Regions from separate parts of the Paenibacillus barengoltzii G22 genome, predicted to be linked through region 2. Evidence: predicted binding sites of a transcription regulator. Region 2 holds the regulator's gene; the other holds the start of a gene.
The links. The regulator Rex, encoded in region 2, represses fermentation and respiration genes when NADH is low (regulators of the CRP and FNR family bind a similar motif). The targets are predictions, from matches to a motif close to TTGTGAAATATTTCACAA.
Positions count from the first base shown of each region.

Region 1: the regulator Rex is predicted to act here: its motif matches at 2,661-2,678, upstream of C812_RS14285 (flavocytochrome c).

Region 1 covers NZ_KE159653.1:1,325,528-1,331,375, forward strand. Annotated here, with positions in the region: gene C812_RS14275 (ABC transporter ATP-binding protein) at 1-782, shown strand, start outside; gene C812_RS14280 (ABC transporter ATP-binding protein) at 775-2,553, shown strand; gene C812_RS14285 (flavocytochrome c) at 2,764-4,320, shown strand; gene C812_RS14290 (hypothetical protein) at 4,454-4,651, shown strand; gene C812_RS14295 (DNA alkylation repair protein) at 5,569-5,848, opposite strand, start outside.
Region 2 covers NZ_KE159652.1:1,349,796-1,355,643, reverse strand. Annotated here, with positions in the region: gene C812_RS06385 (hypothetical protein) at 1-466, opposite strand, end outside; gene C812_RS06380 (cell wall elongation regulator TseB-like domain-containing protein) at 721-1,206, opposite strand; gene C812_RS06375 (amidohydrolase) at 1,267-2,565, opposite strand; gene C812_RS06370 (redox-sensing transcriptional repressor Rex) at 2,562-3,206, opposite strand; gene dinG (ATP-dependent DNA helicase DinG) at 3,248-5,848, opposite strand, start outside.

The sequences.
Region 1 (5,848 bases), on a different contig from region 2:
AGCACAACGCAATCGATAAGCGCCGTTACGAAGGACGCATCGAATTCAAGCACGTCAGCTTCAAATATGACAGCAACGAAGTGCTTCACGATATCAGCTTCTCGGTGAATCCGGGAGAAACGATCGCCATTATGGGCTCAACCGGTTCAGGCAAAACGTCGCTCGTGAACCTGATCCCGCGCTTTTACGACGTATCCGATGGGCAAGTGTTGGTTGACGGCGTGGACGTCCGCGAACTGGAGCTTGATGAGCTCCGCAGCAACATCGGCATCGCGACCCAGGACGTGCTGCTGTTCTCCGATACGATCGACGGAAACATCGCTTACGGCGATCCCGAGCTGCCGGAGGATCAAACGAGAGAGTATGCCAAACTTGCGGCGGCGCATGATTTTATTACGAAAATGCCGGAAGGATATGACACCATCGTTGGGGAGCGCGGCGTTGGCTTATCCGGCGGGCAGAAGCAGCGGATCGCGCTGGCTCGGGCGCTGGCGGTACGCCGGCCGATTCTGATCCTCGACGATACTACATCCGCGGTAGACTTAGAGACCGAGGAGCATATCCAGAAGAGCTTGCGCGAGCTGAACTTCCCGTGCACGAAGCTGATCATTGCTCAGCGTGTGTCGACCACGGCCGAAGCAGACCGTATTCTGATTCTGGACGGCGGACGGCTGATTGAGGAAGGCACCCATGCCGAATTGCTCGCGAAGCGCGGCTATTATTACGATGTATTTATGCTTCAAAATGAAGGGATCGGAAGGACGGTGAGTAGCCATGGCTAGAAATAAGTTCGATGTGGATGAGAATCTAGAGTCTCCTTTTGATATAAAACACTTCAGACGTGCCATGGTGTACATCCGGAAGCAGCAAAAGCCGATGATCATCGCGTTCGTGCTGAGCGCCTTGTCTGCGGCGATCGCGCTGTCCGCGCCGCTCATTATCCAGCATGTCGTTGACGTGACGATTCCGCAAAAAGCGTTTGGCGCGCTGGTCGGATGGTCTGCGCTGATGTTGCTCACGATCGTGGTCAGCGTTGAGCTGGCGACAATCCGCTCCCGGATCATGACCCGGGTTGGCCAGGATATCATCTTCGATATCCGGACGGATCTGTTTAAGCATCTGCAGCAGCTGCCGTTCAAATATTACGACGACCGTCCCCAAGGGAAAATTCTGATCCGCGTCGTTAACTACGTCAATGCGGTATCCGACGTGTTGTCCAACGGGATCATCAACTTTATTTTGGAGATCGTCAACTTGATCTTTATCGCTGTGTTTATGTTCGCGGTGGATGTTCGGTTGTCGTTCGTCACCTTGGCCGGATTGCCGGTGTTCCTCGGCGTCATGCTGCTGATCAAAACCCGGCAGCGCCGGGCATGGCAGGCTGTATCTAACAAAAGCTCTAACATGAACGCCTATTTGCAGGAGAGTATCAGCGGGATTGGCGTGACGCAAATTTTCTCCCGTGAGAAGCATAACGAAGGCATCTTCACTCGCCTCGCCGGCAACTACCGCAAGGAATGGATGCGGGCGCTGCGCTACAACGCGCTGATCCCGTTCTCCGTGGATAACCTGGCGACGATCGTCACGACATTGATCTATATGGTTGGCTTGCTTGCGATGGGGCCGCAAGGCGTGACCTTCGGGGTCATCCTTGCGATGAGTAACTACGCAGCCCGCTTCTGGCAGCCGATCCTGAACTTGTCACAGTTGTACAACAACTTTATTAACGCCGTAGCGTACCTGGAACGGATCTTTGAAACGCTGGATGAACCGGTGACGGTCAGCGACGTTCCGGGGGCGAAGGCATTGCCGCCAGTACAGGGCAACGTCCAATTCAAAGACGTTACGTTTGCTTACGATCCCGGCCTGAACATTCTGGAGCACCTGAACTTTGAGGTCAAAGCCGGGGAAAGCATCGCCCTCGTCGGACCGACAGGTGCGGGCAAAACCACGGTCGTGAACCTGATCTCTCGCTTCTACAATGTGAGCGAAGGCGCGATTCTGATCGATGGTCACGACATCTCGCAGGTGACATTGAAGTCGCTGCGCAGCCAGATGGGGATTATGCTGCAGGACAGCTTTATTTTCTCGGGTACGATCATGGATAATATCCGCTATGGAAAGCTGGACGCCACCGAAGAGGAAGTCATTGCTGCGGCCAAAACCGTCTGCGCTGACGAGTTCATCCGCGAGTTTGAGCAAGGTTACTACACGGAAGTGAATGAGCGCGGCTCGAAGCTGTCCCAAGGACAGCGGCAGCTCATCTCGTTCGCCCGGACGCTGCTGGCCGATCCGCGTATTCTGATTCTGGACGAAGCGACCTCTTCGATCGACGCCAAGACAGAGCGTCTGCTCCAGCAAGGCCTAAACGAGCTGCTCAAGGGACGCACCTCATTTATCATCGCGCACCGGCTGTCGACGGTGAAGAACTGCGACCGCATCATGTACGTCTCCGACAAGGGGATTGCCGAATCCGGCTCGCATGACGAGCTGATGGCCAAACGCGGTCTATACTACCGCTTGTATACCGCGCAGAAGATGGAAGCTGTGTAGAGCATGCCAAAATAAAGGCAATTCCGCCAAGCTATTGGGGTTGGTGGAGTTGCCTTTTCGTTTTTTTTGGCGCAGGGAAGATCAAAACTTGTTTGATAGCTGTTTGATTGTGAAAAGTTTCACTTACCATAACAAGCCCTTATGTTATCCTCGCCAAGGGGAACGAAAGAGAAACAGCTCCCCTATTAAGACAAAAGTGGAGGGTTTATCATGCAAAAGAAAGTAACAGCAGCACTCATTCTCGTCTTATCCTTGATGCTGGTCATCACGGGATGCGGCAACAATGGGAACGAGCCTCAGAACCAGGCTCAAGATCAGAACCAGACGCAGGCTGGGGGACAGACGAACAAGGCCAAGGAAAGCGAAGCCGAAGCCGTAGCCGGCGCATCCGAAAAAAGCTATACGCCCCACGATCAGTTGAAGGATAGCTACGATATCATTATCATCGGCGCAGGCGGTGCTGGCATGACCGCGGCACTTGAAGCGAAAGCGAGCGGCATGAACCCGGTGATTTTTGAGAAAATGCCGGTGGCTGGGGGCAATACAACGAAATCGTCCTCGGGCATGAACGCCTCAGAAACGAAATTCCAAAAGGAACAAGGCATTGAAGACAGCAACGACAAGTTCTATGAAGAGACACTCAAAGGCGGCCATAATACGAATGATACCGAACTGCTTCGTTACTTCGTTGACCATTCCGCCGAAGCGATCGATTGGCTTGATGCCATCGGCATCCGCTTGAATAACCTGACGATTACCGGCGGTATGAGCGAAAAACGCACCCATCGTCCGGAAGACGGCTCCGCCGTGGGACAATACCTGGTGGACGGCCTGGTGCGAAACGTTGAAGAACAAGGCATTCCGCTGTTCGTCAACGCCAACGTCAAGGAAATTATTCAGCAAGACGGCAAAGTGAGCGGCGTGAAGGTCGTTTTGAACGATACCGAGGAAAAAACGATTACCGCCAAAGCTATCATCGTCGCAACCGGCGGTTACGGGGCGAATCCGGAAATGATCACCGAGTTTAGACCGGACTTAAAGGGATATGTCACGACCAACCAAGTTGGCAGCACCGGTGATGGCATTACGATGATTGAGAAGTTGGGCGGCGTTACCGTGGATATGGATCAGATCCAAGTTCACCCAACCGTTCAACAGGAGAAATCCTATCTGATCGGCGAGGCCGTGCGCGGTGAAGGTGCGATTCTAGTTTCCAGCGAAGGCGTACGTTTCTACAATGAAATGGATACACGTGATAAGGTGACGGCTGCGATCAATGCCCTGCCTGAGAAATCAGCCTACCTTGTTTTTGATTCCGGCGTAAAATCCCGGGCTAAAGCGATTCAACAATATGAAAAGATGGGCTTTGTGATCCAAGGTGACACGATTGAAGCTTTGGCTGAGGCCATGGGCGTACCGGCCGATGCTTTGGCGAAGACGTTGGAAACTTGGAATGCCGCTGTACAAAGTAAAAATGACGCCGAATTCGGCAGAACCACCGGGATGGATTATGATTTGTCCGGCGCACCGTATTACGCCATCAAAATTGCTCCCGGCATCCACTACACCATGGGCGGCGTGAAAATCAACACCAACACGGAAGTGTTGAACAAGGACGGCAACCCGATCCCAGGCCTGTTCGCCGCTGGCGAAGTGACCGGCGGGTTGCACGGGGATAACCGGATCGGCGGCAACTCCGTAGCCGATATTATCATCTTCGGACGGCAGGCCGGCGTGAAGGCGGCCGAGTTCGTGAAGGCGCAATAAGCAGAACGATCCTGAGATAGGACCCGTCAAGGCTTGAACTCCCAGGAGGTTGAGCTTTGGCGGGTTTTCTTTTTTTGCGGAAAGGAACTTTGGGAATACTAAGTAACCACACACAGTATAGGAGGTGCGTCAGATGAGTAAAAAAGAGGACTACGCCCAGCAGCAACTGGAACGAGCCAAAGCGAAGGACTCCACCGACGAAGGACGTAAAGGCGCCTTCATGATGAAAGACGCCTGGAACCAAGACGGCAACCCCGCCGCTGCAACGGACGACTTCGGCCCCGTGATGAAGCCGGAGGCCCCGCCGACGTTGAACGGGAAACCGTTGTAGTGCGATTACGGCCACGTCAGGCCCATACTGTACATGATTTTTTCGAGTACATTTCGCCGAAATCGCTGGATTGGGGCGCATTGTACTCGATTTTTCATGTACATTTTGCGGTCACACACGCATCTGGGCCGATTCTGTATGATTTTTCGAGTACATTTCGCCCAAATCGCTGAATTGGGGCGCATTGTACTCGAATTTTCATGTACATTTCGCGGTCCCACACGCATCTGGGCCGATTATGTATGATTTTTCGAGTACATTTCGCCGAAATCGCTGGATTGGGGCGCATTGTACTCGATTTTTCATGTACATTTCGCGGTCCCACACGCATCTGGGCCGATTATGTATGATTTTTCGAGTACATTTCGCCGAAATCGCTGGATTGGGGCGCATTGTACTCGATTTTTCATGTACATTTCGCGGTCCCACACGCATCTGGGCCGATTATGTATGATTTTTCGAGTACATTTCAGCGAAATCGCTGGATTGGGGTGCATTGTACTCGATTTTTCATATAGAATCCCCCCTACACTGCGCAGCACGGTCAAGCCTTGGGGCAAAAGGGCGGATCATCTCGCTAAAAGGAGGGGATCCCCACTAACAAGAGGATCGTCCCTCTAGAAGGGATCCCGCTCTTGAAAAGGAATCCCCTTTAAAGAGGATCCATCGTCTAAGAAAGGAGCGCCCCTTTAAGAGAGGAAACATCCTCTACGAGGAGAGCGCTCTTCTAAGAGTGGATAGCACCTCTAAGAGGGAACCTCTCTGCTCCTCTATGAGAGAATCACTCCTCTAAGAGAAGAGCCCACCTCTAAGAGGGAATCACTCCTCTAAGAGGGATCACCCCCTTTATGAGAGCAGATCGCCCTCAAAAAGGGTAACCCGTTCCCCCGCGGCCCCTCGGGTCATCCCCTCTCCCATCAGCACCGCACATACTTGCGCTTAAAGCCCAGCTGACCGCGGTCCAACGATTTTTGGATGTTTTCCGAAGCGTTCAGGATGGCGCTCTTCTTCTTGTCCCGCTTCATCTCGACCGGGCCAATCGCTTGGGCGGTCTCCACCGCTTGTTTGTGCAGCGGCACATAGGAAACCGCGACGGTGTACACAAAGTTATTCATCGCGGACTTCGTACGCTCAGGCGCATCGTGGATCGAGTTCTTCACCGTCTCCAGCATGCCGGCGAGCTTGCCTTCGTCAAAC
Region 2 (5,848 bases):
CGTCTGTTAAGGTGATGTACACGTTTTTCTCATCCATTTCCGCCGTAGCCTGCAGCTTGCTGTTCTCTTGCTCCATCTGTTTCAGCGCAGCCGTAATTTGGGTATATTGCTTATTTTCCATGGCCTGGGCGACAGTAAACATCGCATTTTCCCACAACTGGTCAAGCTCCGGCGAGGAATGATCCTCGATATTCAGCTTCAATGTACGGCTGCCGATTTGCTTCTCCCCGTTCTTTTCAATGTGCCGAACCAATTCACCCAAATCCGTCCCGGGCTTCAAATTCAGCTTCAGTTCCAGCTCATCCGCCTTCACATTCATATCGACATGATTAACCCCATCTACACTCTTCACAATATTCTCCAGCGGACGCTCAATCGCCCACTGCCGATATAAGAACCATCCACCAAATAATACAAGGGCGGAAATAGCAATGCTTGCAGCAATTGGTCCAATACGCAGTTTCACGTGATGTCCCCCTTATCTATATAAATAATCTACTATATTATATATATTCACGTATATCAAAACTACAAGTATCAGTATATCACATCGTATATATAAATTCGAAGGAATGTGTGAATATATTTAAAAATAAAGCCTAGTAGTTCTAACCCGAAATGCTACAATTTCTCAAGCCAAACATAAAAAACGGTTCCGCCATTCAGGCTCTTCGCCTAAACAACGAAACCGTTAGATATGATTCATTCATAGACTCCCCGTCAGCGATTCGGCAGGGTGAACACTTCCGGCAAAGCCTCGCCGGTCGTGAAACTGAAAAACCGGTAGTAATGGTGGTCCTTCTCTTTATAGAACAGCTGCCACACCAGTTGATTATTGTAAATGCCTGGCAGCAGCCGAACCACTCGGATCCCCGGCAACGATTGTTTGATAATCTCACGCATTTGGCTCTCGGACTTGCCATCAGCCAGTAGGCGTACCTCCGGATCATGTCCTTCCCGCAGCCAGACCATCATCTGACGACCGGAAGCATCTTCACCTTGTACGACCCAGATGACTTCATCCCATACCGACTTCCAAACTTTGTCGCCCCGGACGAGATCTGTCTCTTGCTTTGCCTGCTGAATGGCGGCTCTTTCGGCTTCCCACGTATCCTCATGAATGTATAGATAAAACCGGTGGAGACCCAGGAGCACGATCAACAGGATCACAAGGGACAGCAGGATCCATTTCGTTCGCTTCCTCAAGCTTCTCTTCCTTTCCCTTCCTATGCAAGCAGCCTCCTTCTGGAAACCGCGCGCCGCTCATTATCGTGCCAGCAGTCCCTCAAACGCCGCCTGCGCCTCGTAGCGGATACGTTCCTCATCCAGCGTCAAGCAAGCCCCGTGTTTGACAACCTGCTTGCCGTTCACCCAGACATGCTCCACATCCTTGGCCCCTGCGGAATAAACGGTATGGGAGATATAATCCGTTCTCGGCAGGAAATGGGCTTGCTCCGTGTTCAAGGCGATAATATCTGCCTTCATGCCTGCAGCCAGCTTGCCTGTATTTTGCAAGAAGACTGATTTTGCACCGTATTCCGTTCCCATCTTCAAGGCTTCCAGTGCCGGAACCGCCGTTGGATCGCCGGATACGCCTTTATGGATCAGCGCAGCCAAACGAATCTCCTCCAGCATATCCAGGTTATTGTTGCTCGCCGGACCGTCGGTCCCCAGCGATACCACTACGCCTTTCTTCAAGAGTTCGGGTACGCGGGCGACACCGCTGGCCAGCTTCAAGTTACTGCCCGGGTTATGCGAAATTGTAACCCCGTGGGATGCCAAGATATCGATTTCCTCGTCGGTCAAATGCACCGCATGGGCAAGCAGGGTTGGGCGGGAGAACATCCCCAGCTTCAACAAATGCTCTACCGGACGGACGCCGTAATCGTTCACGTTCTGCTCTACCTCGGCGCGTGTCTCCGACATATGCGTATGCATTGGCAAATCGAGATCATGGGCAGCTTGCACAAATTTCTCGATGAAGGCTGGCGGGCAGGTGTACGGTGCATGCGGTGACATCATCGTGGTGATGCGTCCTTCTGCCTTGCCGTGCCAGTTCTGTGCAAACGCGATCGCTTCCTTGAGCTTCTGATCTTGCTCTTCCGGGGAGCACAAACCGATGGCTCCGCGCATCAGCACGGCGCGAATGCCTGATTCCTCCACGACGTTGGCCACTTCGTCCATATGATCGTACATATCCAGGAACGTCGTCGTCCCGCCCTTGAGCATTTCCAGCACGGACAATGCCGTACCGGCATACACATCCGCTGCCGTAAATTTGGCTTCCATTGGCCACATTTTCTCCTGCAGCCAGGTTTGCAGCACCATGTCATCTCCGTAACCGCGCAGCAGCGACATCGCCGCATGGCCATGGGTATTGATTAGGCCCGGCAGGAACAACAAGCCTTTGCCGTCCAAAGTCTCGGCGCCTTCCACGCCTTCCGGGCGCTCTTCCCCGATATAGCTGATCGTATCGCCCTCAACGAGCATATATCCGTCAACCACAGGACGTTCCGCATCTAATACGGCAAACGTCCCGTTCTTAATTAACCATTTCCGACTCATACGTTGCTTGTTTCCTTTCCGTTTTCCAAGTAGTAAGCCAAGCTCAGCAAATCTGTGGTGAAATCAGCCGCATGAATCCGAACTTCCGGCGGAACCTTCAGAATCGTTGGCGCGAAGTTCAGAATCGCACCGATTCCGGCGGCCACCAGCTCATCCGCCACCCGTTGGGCTTCTGTATCCGGTACGGTGATGATGCCAATGCGGATATTTTTCGCTCGAACAGTTTCCGCCAGCTCTTCGATCGGCTGAATCGTAATGTTGTTGATCTGCTTGCCGATTTTCGCCGGCGAAGCGTCGAACACCGCAACAATCTTCATATTATCCTTCAAATACGCATTATAATTCGAAAGGGCTTGGCCCAGATTCCCGGCGCCCACCAGCGCAACGTTAATCTGTTGGTCCAGATTTAAAATTTGTTGAATTTTCTCAATCAAATAAGCGACATCGTAGCCGATCCCCTTTCGGCCAAAATCGCCGAAATAAGCTAAATCCTTACGGATTTGCGCCGGATTAAGATCCAGCTTCTGTCCAAGCTCCTGGGAGGACACCGTTGGCACCTCACGGCGGCTGAGTTCATTTAAAAAACGCAGGTAAACCGGCAGTCTGCGGACGACAGCGTCCGAAATTTTATCTGACTTCATGCATTGTTCCCCCTATTCTCCATTACGATCTATGAAGCGGCTTAGGCTTCGGGATTTAACCATTCCGAGATACGCGGCACCATTTGAGTTAATGGCATATGCTCCATCTTCGGTCCAGGCAATGAGTATAAGAAATATTTTCCATAATATGATTCCAGGATCCGGGTATCATAAACGATCACGATGCCGCGATCCTGCGACGAACGGACAAGCCGTCCGAACCCTTGCTTAAAGCGAATGACCGCCTGCGGGACAGACAGCTTCATGAATGGATTCTTCTTCTCCCGCTGCAGGCGTTCGCTCTTCGCTTCCACCAGCGGATGGTTTGGCGGCTGGAACGGCAAGCGTACAATCGCTAAACTGGTCAACGCCTCGCCAGGGATATCCACCCCTTCCCAGAAGCTGCTTGTCCCGAGCAGCACCGATGCGCTGTTCCCTTGGAAGCGCCGGGTCAGCTTGGTGCGGCTGCCGCTGTCCATCCCTTGCCCGATCACCGTGATGCCCTCCGCTACAAGCCGTTCTTTCAGCGGGTCATACACCTGCCTGAGCATCTTGTACGATGTAAACAGCACTAGCATGCGCCCCTGTGTCGCCACCGCGGCATCCGCCAGTGATTGTACCAGCGTGTTAATGAAATGGTCATCCCCCACGCTGCCTTTCACACTTGGAAAATCGCGCGGAATCACCAGCAGCGCCTGATCACGGTAATTAAACGGCGATGGCAGCATCGCGGTGATCAGCCGATCCTCTTCCGCTGCCTCCGTCAAGCCAAGCTGCTCAATCATATATTGGAACGATTTATCCACAGATAAAGTCGCAGACGTCATGACGACGCTCTTCTTCCGATCGAAGAAAAATTGCTTCAACTGAGCGCTGACATCAATCGGCACCGCATACATTTGCAGCGACCGGCTGCGGAAGTTCCCGTTCGCTTCTATCCAATAGACGGTATCCTCGCTCTCCAGCTTCATGAAGAAGCGAAGCGCTTCCCGTTCTCCGGCTAAATCTTTAAACAACCCGCTAATATCGGTGATCAAGCTCTCCGCTGCATAATCGTCCTGCTCTTCTCGGATTTCGGACAGAAGGCGCTCCCCTTTCCGAAGCACGTCGCCGAGACCTACATAAATTTGATTCTCTAGCGCGGTCAACGTCTCCCAATCCTTGGGCTTGCGGTTCGGCAGCAACCGGTACACGAACTGTCCGGGATCACCAGGCGCGGCGTCACTGCGGTCAGGCATTAAGCTGAACAGCAGCTCGCTGAGCTTGTCCCAGCTCTCCTTCACATCCACCAGCGTAGGATAGATCCCGTCGATGACTGAGCACCATTCCGAGGATTTCTCCGCGGCTGACGCTTCGAGCGCGCTGCGGAGGTTGGCCAATTGCCCCGTCTTGCTGTCTTTATACAGCCGGGTCAGCGTATGCACAACCGTAAAATACTTCATATGAATCCCCAAATGCTTGCCGGCCACATCCTCTAAATGATGCGCTTCATCGATTACTAATCGCTCGTAGCCCGGCAGCAGCTGATGTCCCGCCTGGATGTCTGTAAACAGCTTAGAGTGGTTCGTAATCACCACGTCCGCGACACCGGCTTCGTGTTTTGCGCGATGATAGAAGCATTTGCGGAACCAAGGACAGGAGCGGCCCAAGCAGGATTCCGACTCACTGGCCACTGTCTCCCAAAAGTCACCGCCGCGATTGCCGAGATTCAGCTCTTCGTCATCGCCGCTTTCTGTTTGGGTCAGCCATACGACCATTTGCGCGGCCGTCATCACCTCTTCTTTGGGTGTAGAGAAGTCTTTTCTATTTATTTTATGTTCAAATTTGCGCAAGCACAAATAATGCTGCCTACCTTTAAAAACGGCTGCACGAAACGGAAAAGGCACGACCTCCGTCAACAACGGCACATCGCGCTCTCTAAGCTGTTCCTGCAGGTTGATCGTGTGCGTGCTCACCATGACCTTCTCTTCATTCTTGACGCTGTGGTAAATAGCTGGCAGCAGATATCCCAAGGATTTGCCCGTTCCGGTTCCGGCTTCCACGAGCAAGTGCTTATCTTCCTCAAAAGCCCGCATGACCTCATTTAACATCATGTTCTGGGCTTCCCGTTCCTCGTACTGCGGCAACCGCTCCCGCAGCCGTTCTCGGACCTGCTCCATAAACTGCTCGAACGTCACGTTCTCCAGCGGATTGCGTTCCGCGCTGTCCCTCGGCGCTTCGATGTCGAGCCAATCTTCCACCTGCAAGGCGAATTGGCGGTAGTAGACATAGCCGTCTTCGCTTGGCAAAGCTTCCCGCTCTTTCTCCTGAACCATGGCGTCAAAGAACCACCCGAGATCGCTGTCCTCACCGGCAAACAGATCTGCCAAACGCTGTAAGGTCAATAGCGGCAATCGGTCACATTCCTCCAAGCATTTGAGGAAAATCAGCGCTGTCGCCAATGCGTCACTGTCCGCCTGGTGCGGACGCTCATGCTCCACCTCAAACTCCGCTGCCACCATCCCTAGCTGGTAGGAAGTCAGTGAAGGGAACAGAATTTTCAGGAAATCCATCGTATCCAGAATCCGTCCTGTAAACGGCAAATACCCCGTCTTGTCCAAGGCGCTCTGCAGGTAATTAAAATCAAACGCTACATTGTGCCC